One region of the Vreelandella sp. H-I2 genome, then DNA from elsewhere that is predicted to be linked to it. Evidence: predicted binding sites of a transcription regulator. Region 1 holds the regulator's gene; each other region holds the start of a gene.
The links. Region 1 encodes PhoB, which activates phosphate uptake and scavenging genes when phosphate is short. Its sites were predicted from a motif close to TGTCATANNNNTGTCANA; they were not measured.
Positions count from the first base shown of each region.

Region 1 (2,274 bases):
ACGTACCGCTGGAAGCATGGCTGCTGTTCTTTGCCAATGTGCTATGGACTGTCGCGTACGACACGCAATATGCAATGGTCGACCGCGACGATGATGTGAAAATTGGTATCAAGTCGACAGCTGTACTGTTTGGAAATGCGGATTGTTTGATGATCGGTTTACTGCAGGTGGCCACGCTGGGATTGCTGGGTTGGGTAGGCTGGCGGGTCGGGTTAGGCGGTTTTTTCTGGTTGGGGCTTACCGCCATGGCCGCCACCTTTCTGCACCAGCAGCGCTTGATTTACCAGCGCGACCGGGATCGCTGCTTTCAGGCGTTTCTCAACAACCACTGGTCAGGCTTGCTGATTTTTGCTGGAATCGCGCTAAGTTGGTGGCCTGCAGCTGGGCAATAGTTACTATTGTCATCTAATTGTCATCAAGTCATGGTGTTATCGTCACTGATATGTCATTGAGCTAGTTTCCTTTAGCTAGCTTTCTTTGAACTAGTTTTTTGAACACCGTGAGGCTCTGGTATGACCGCCAAGACCGTTCTGATTGTCGATGATGAGGCGTCGATTCGCGAGATGATCGCGGTAGCGCTGGAAATGGCTGACTATCGAGTGCTTGAAGCGGATAACGCCCAGGATGCTCATGCCATGGTCGTCGATCACCAGCCTGATTTGTTGCTGCTTGATTGGATGATGCCTGGAACCAGTGGTATCGAGCTGGCTAGACGTTTAAAGCGTGAAGAAACCACCGCTGAGATTCCTATTATCATGCTCACCGCCAAGGGTGAAGAAGATAATAAAATTCAAGGGCTTGAGGCCGGCGCCGATGATTACATCACCAAACCTTTTTCTCCTCGTGAATTGGTGGCACGGCTAAAAGCAGTGCTCCGCCGCGCGACCCCGCGTGGCGTCGAAGACCCGATTGAGATTAACGGCTTGTTACTTGATCCAGTGAGCCACCGGGTAAGCGCTCACGGCAAAGCACTGGAAATGGGCCCCACCGAGTACCGTCTTCTGCAGTTTTTTATGACCCATCAAGAGCGCGCTTACACACGCAGCCAACTGCTTGATCAAGTATGGGGCGGCAATGTATATGTGGAAGAGCGCACGGTCGATGTACATATTCGTCGCTTGCGAAAAGCGCTAGGCAATGTGCATCAAAGCCTGATTCAAACGGTTCGGGGTACCGGTTACCGTTTCTCTGCACGGGTATAAATGTGCGTCTATGGAGTCGTGAACTGTGGCGACTAGTGTGGCTAGCCGCGCTGGGTACTTGCTTAGGGTGGTTGCTGGGCGCCGCTGGGTTGGGTCTCGCGGCCGGGCTTGCAGTTTGCCTGTTTTACCACCTGCGGCAGTTGCGCGAACTCTACTTGTGGTTAACTCTTCACCCTCACGACGAACCGCCTGCGGCCCGAGGAATGTGGGGCGAACTGTTTGATCGCTTGTACCGCTACCAAAAGAGTCAGCGTATAACTCAAAGCCGACTGCGGGCCACCTTGGCGCGCATCCAAGAGTCGTCTGAAGCGATGCGCGACAGTGTGGTGATGCTTGACAGACATGGTGACTTGGAATGGTGGAATAGCGCTGCAACAGCCATGCTGGGATTACAAACCGCCCATGACCGTGGTCAGCACATTACTAATCTGCTGCGCGATCCAAGCTTTATCCGCTATTTTAATGCGCGGGACTATAGCGAGCCGTTAACGCTAACGTCGCCGATTGATGAGCGGCAAATCCTGCAGTATCAAATTACTTTGTATGGTGATGATGAAAGGCTAGTGATGGCACGGGATATCACTCGCTTGCATCGCCTGGAGCAGATGCGGCGTGATTTTGTTGCCAACGTATCCCACGAGCTGCGCACTCCTTTAACGGTCCTTTCCGGCTACCTAGAAACCTACACTGATATTGCCGACCAGTTGCCTCCGCGTTTAGGTAAGAGCATTCACCAAATGCAGGAACAGACACAGCGAATGCAAAATTTGGTAAATGATTTATTGCTTCTATCTCGTCTGGAAATTGACCAGGGCGGTAAAGACCATCATCCATTATCACTTGGTCCTTTATTACAAAGCATCTGTGACGATGCGCTGGCTCTTTCGCATCAGCGACATACTATTACCGTAGCGCTTGAAAGTGATGCACGCCTGCTTGGTAGTGAGCAGGAAATCCGTAGTGCGATCTCAAATCTAGCCTTCAACGCCGTTCGCTATACACCGATGGGAAGCCATATCACAATACGCTGGAGATCGAGCACTACCGGCGGTGGTTGCATAGACGTTGAAGA
Region 1 is NZ_JBRAMC010000009.1:126,027-128,300, forward strand. It holds gene ubiA (4-hydroxybenzoate octaprenyltransferase) at 1-392, shown strand, start outside; gene phoB (phosphate regulon transcriptional regulator PhoB) at 513-1,202, shown strand; gene phoR (phosphate regulon sensor histidine kinase PhoR) at 1,205-2,274, shown strand, end outside.

Region 2 (2,274 bases), on a different contig from region 1:
TAACCGATCATCAGATTCGCCAGCACGTTAGCGACGGAGCGCGCAGCTGGCGGGAAGTACGCGAAGCAACCGGCTGTGCAACGCAGTGCGGCAAGTGCGCGTGCTATGCTAAATCTATCACCCGCGACGCCGTCCAGGAAGCACGCCAAGAAGCCGATATGGGTCTCGCTTACGCCGTGTGACGCGAATCACTATTGTTAGGGTTATCGTTAGCAAATATATGATTTGCTTGAACTTTTAAACACTTTATCTATACTCTCAGGAAAGCTGGGAGTATAGCTATGTGCGTCTATGCTTCTTCAATAACGTAACTGCTTGATCGCATTATTTAAAGGCCAGCTCAAACATTGGCTTAAACATCGGCATTACAGTAGAAAAGGTGACGTCATGAAAGGTGATATTAAAGTCCTCGAGCATCTGAATAAGGCGCTTGGCAACGAATTGGTCGCGATTAATCAGTATTTCTTACATGCTAAAATGTATAAAGATTGGGGCCTGAAAGCGCTAGCCAAATGGGAATACGATGAGTCCATCGAAGAGATGCAGCACGCTGATAAAATCATCGAGCGTATTCTGTTTTTGGAGGGCGTGCCCAACCTGCAAGACCTCGGCAAACTATACATTGGCGAAAATGTAAAAGAGATGCTCGAGAGCGATCTTAAAATTGAGCACGATGGCCGTAATGACTACATCGAAGCCATTACTTATTGCGAAAGCGTCAAAGATTACGTTACCCGCGATATGCTCCGTGATCTGCTCGCCGATGAAGAAGGTCATATCGACCACATCGAAACTGAGCTGAAACTGATCGAACAGGTAGGTATTCAGAACTACCTGCAGCGCCAAATGCAGATGGCTGGCGAAGAGTAAAACGCTATCGCGCGTATGTATAGAAGTAAGCTAGCAACCAAAACTAGCTAAAAAGCAGCCAGTCAGGGCTAACTGACTGGCTGCTTTCGTTCTAAAGTCCCCTTTAACCTATCGATTTTCCCGCTTCCCTTTTCCCCTATGTGTTCCTTCACTACTTACCCATCTTCGCGGCAACCTGGGTTTAGCGCTGAGGTGTGCCGATAGCCAACGGTGCTAACTTAGCCAGTGAGTGTCATAAGCCTGACATCGTTATGGTGTTGGATAGTTAATCGGGCATAGCAAGTTTAATAACTTAATTAGTCGTTTCTTAAGCTTACGCAAGGGATTAACTCCATCATGATACTCAAACGCAGACCAACCCTGTTGGCGCTGGCTGCTGTGCTGGCCGCCACGCAAGCGGCAGGCGCGGCAGATAAACATTTCAACCGCATCGCCAGTTTCGCGGTTCCCGATAACATGGCCGAGGGCGAGGATCGTACACGCGAGACCGCGCCTGAAATCATTGCTGCCTCCGGTGATGGCATGACGCTGGTGTATACCGATAGCCCGCTGGGCGTGATTGGGCGCATCGATATCAGCGACCCGGCTAATCCGCAACCGCTGGGTAATATCGTTATGGACGGCGAGCCTACGGCCGTATCGGTGCTCGGCAATATGGCCTATGTCGGAGTGAATACATCGGTTTCCTACAGCGAACCTTCCGGGGAACTGCGCACGGTCGATTTAGCCAGTGGCGAGATACTCGCCTCCTGCCCGCTGGACGGACAGCCCGATAGTGTAGCTTCCGCTGCGGCCCCCGGTGGGCGCTTTGTCGCTGTCGCCATTGAGAACGAACGCGACGAAGAGGCGGGCGATGGACGTGTACCGCAGATGCCCGGCGGTTCCGTGGCACTGGTGAAGATCAATGCGGAAGGGCTGGTTAACTGTGACAGCCTGCTCTACGCCGACGTAACCGGGCTCGCCGAGATCGCCCCCGAGGATCCCGAGCCGGAGTTTGTCGATATCAACACCCTGGGTGAGACCGTCGTGACCGTGCAGGAGAACAACCACCTGGTGGTGCTCGACTACGCCGGAAAGGTGGTGGCGGATTTCAGCGCCGGGACTGTCGACCTGGACGGCATTGACGCCAGCGATGACGGTGCACTGATCTTCAACGAGCAGCAAGCCGAGCGTCTGCGCGAGCCGGATGCGCTGCAGTGGATCGACAACGATCATTTTGCCATTGCCAACGAAGGCGATATGGATGGCGGTGCGCGCGGCTGGACGATCTTCAACAAGCGTGGCGAGGTGGTATACGAGTCAGGTACTTCATTCGAGCGCGCGGTGATTGAAGCGGGTCACTACCCCGATAAGCGTTCGGATGCCAAAGGCAGCGAGCCGGAGGGGATGGAGTTTGCGGTGTTC
Region 2 is NZ_JBRAMC010000001.1:825,500-827,773, reverse strand. It holds gene ACUVOF_RS03935 ((2Fe-2S)-binding protein) at 1-182, shown strand, start outside; gene bfr (bacterioferritin) at 388-870, shown strand; gene ACUVOF_RS03925 (esterase-like activity of phytase family protein) at 1,207-2,274, shown strand, end outside.
Region 2: a site for PhoB is predicted at 1,101-1,118, ahead of ACUVOF_RS03925 (esterase-like activity of phytase family protein). Genes of this name have one in related genera too.

Region 3 (2,274 bases), on a different contig from region 1:
ACCGCTTTGAGCTGTTCGGCGAGTTTCGGGCCGCGGGTTTTGGCCACGCCGACAGCGAGTACGTCGATGAGTACTAGATGAGCGATGCGTGAGCTAAGCGGCGTGTAAATTTCGGTGTCCTCGTGGACATCGATATACAGCGGCAGGCTGACCTCTTCAGCGAGTGGTGAGCCGCTGGGGCAGAGGCCTATGACTGTCGCGCCCGCTTCACGAGCCAGGCGCACGCTGGCAACCAACGCTTTGGTGCGCCCGGTTTGTGAAATCGCTACGACCACATCGCCCTCTTTTAAGGTCACCGCCGACATATTCTGCATATGCGGGTCGGCGTAGGCTGAGGTGGAAATTTGCAGGCGGAAAAACTTGTGCTGGGCATCAAAGGCCACAGCACCAGATGCGCCAAAGCCGTAAAACTCCACGCGATTAGCCATTGCCAAGGCATTAACTGCGCGGCCTAAGGAGTCGTTATCAAGCCGGTCGCGCACAGACAGCAACGTGCCCACGGTAGAGTCAAAAATGCTGTGGGAGAACTCAGCAACAGAGTCGCTATCGTTCATGGAAAACTGTGCAAATTGGCTGCCGCTGGCCAGCATTTGCGCCAGCTGTAGCTTGAAATCCTGAAAACCATTGCAACCCAACGCACGACAAAAGCGCACCACAGTGGGTTCGCTAACGGTGGCTTCGGTGGCCAAATCCACAATACGCATGTGGATGACCTCTTCTGGATTGCGCAGTACAAACCGCGCCACCTTTTGCTCGGAGCGTCTAAAGTGCTCCATGCGGCGTCTCATTTCATCGAACAGGGCGCGACTCACGTTCAGCTCCTTGGCTCTCTACACAGACTTGGCTACCTCTAGCATTTCGACAGTATGCCTGACTGATAGCGTAAATGGGCATGGAAAGCGGTGTAAGGGGTAACGTTTAAAGGCCGTTAGCCCTTTTTTTTAAGATTGGTCATCATTTTGTCAAGTAGGTTATAGTAATAATTGAAGTGCCGCACTGCATCATAACAGTCGTCACGAATGCAGGTGGACGTAGGCATATTCATCTGGAGGAACGTCGATTATGAGAAACGTCGAACGAATCACCTCGGTTAAAAGCGAATTGCTCGACATTTTTATGAGTTTACAAGTGGATGAGCATGCTCAACGACAGCGTAGCGCTGCCCAGCGCAGCTTAAGAGCGCGCCGTGGTATTGAGCTGCACAGAGAGTTTCAGAAACTATCGCGAGACATCGCCCCCTTGCCTGATGAAGATCGGCAAGAGAGCGAATTGCACTGAGATTAGCAAATGGCAGAGTAGTGACGGCTTATCTTAAATAAGCCCAGTCACAAATACGGCAATAACGCCAGCGGGCGCTAAATAGCGCGCGATGATGTTCCATACGCTCTTGCCGGTCGCGGAAAGGCCTAGTTCGGCTTCGACACTGTTGCGCTCTAAGCACCAAGCGGTGAAAAGAATCGCACCTAGCCCCGTCAGAGGCAGCATTATTTTGCTGGTCAGCGTATCCAGCAAATCAAACACGCCTAGCCCAAACATGAGTGGCTCGCTCCACACATTGAACGAAAGCAGTGCCGCAATGCCCAGTAACCAGGCGCCTACACCTGCCACAACCGTTGCCATGACACGGCTGAGCGGCGTACGCTCTTCAATGAACTCAACCACCGGCTCAAGCAGTGATATCGCCGAGGTCAGCGCGGCAAACGTCAGCAGCAAGAAGAACATCAAGCCTAAGATTAAGCCGCCATCCATATTGCCAAACGCCAACGGCAGCGTGACGAAAATCAGCCCAGGACCTGAGGCAAGATCCAGATTGTTGGCAAATACAATAGGGAAAATGGCTAACCCAGCACCGAGGGCGATGACGGTATCCATGATGATAACCGTACGGGCGGTTTGCAGCAGGTTGATGTCTTTGCCCAGATACGAGCCGTAAGCCATCATGATGCCCATTCCCAAAGAGAGGGTAAAGAAGGCGTGACCCAGGGCGGCTAGCACGGTCTCTGCTGTGAGCTTGCTCCAGTCCGGGTTGAACATATAGGTCAACGCTTCGCCAAAGTGCCCGGTCGACATACCGTAACCGATCAGCACAACGAGCAGCATTGCGAGGACCGGCATCAAAATTCGCACAGCACCCTCAAGGCCTTTCGTAACACCGCGGGCGACAATGCCAATAACCAACAGCATAAAGACCGAGTGACCCAGTAATAGTAAGCCTGGGTTACTGAGCATGCCATTAAACAGTGCGCCAATGCCGTCGGCGTCTTGACCACTAAA
Region 3 is NZ_JBRAMC010000008.1:281,093-283,366, reverse strand. It holds gene hexR (transcriptional regulator HexR) at 1-812, opposite strand, end outside; gene ACUVOF_RS19525 (PA3496 family putative envelope integrity protein) at 1,063-1,278, shown strand; gene ACUVOF_RS19520 (sodium-dependent transporter) at 1,312-2,274, opposite strand, start outside.
Region 3: a site for PhoB is predicted at 950-967, ahead of ACUVOF_RS19525 (PA3496 family putative envelope integrity protein). Genes of this name have one in related genera too.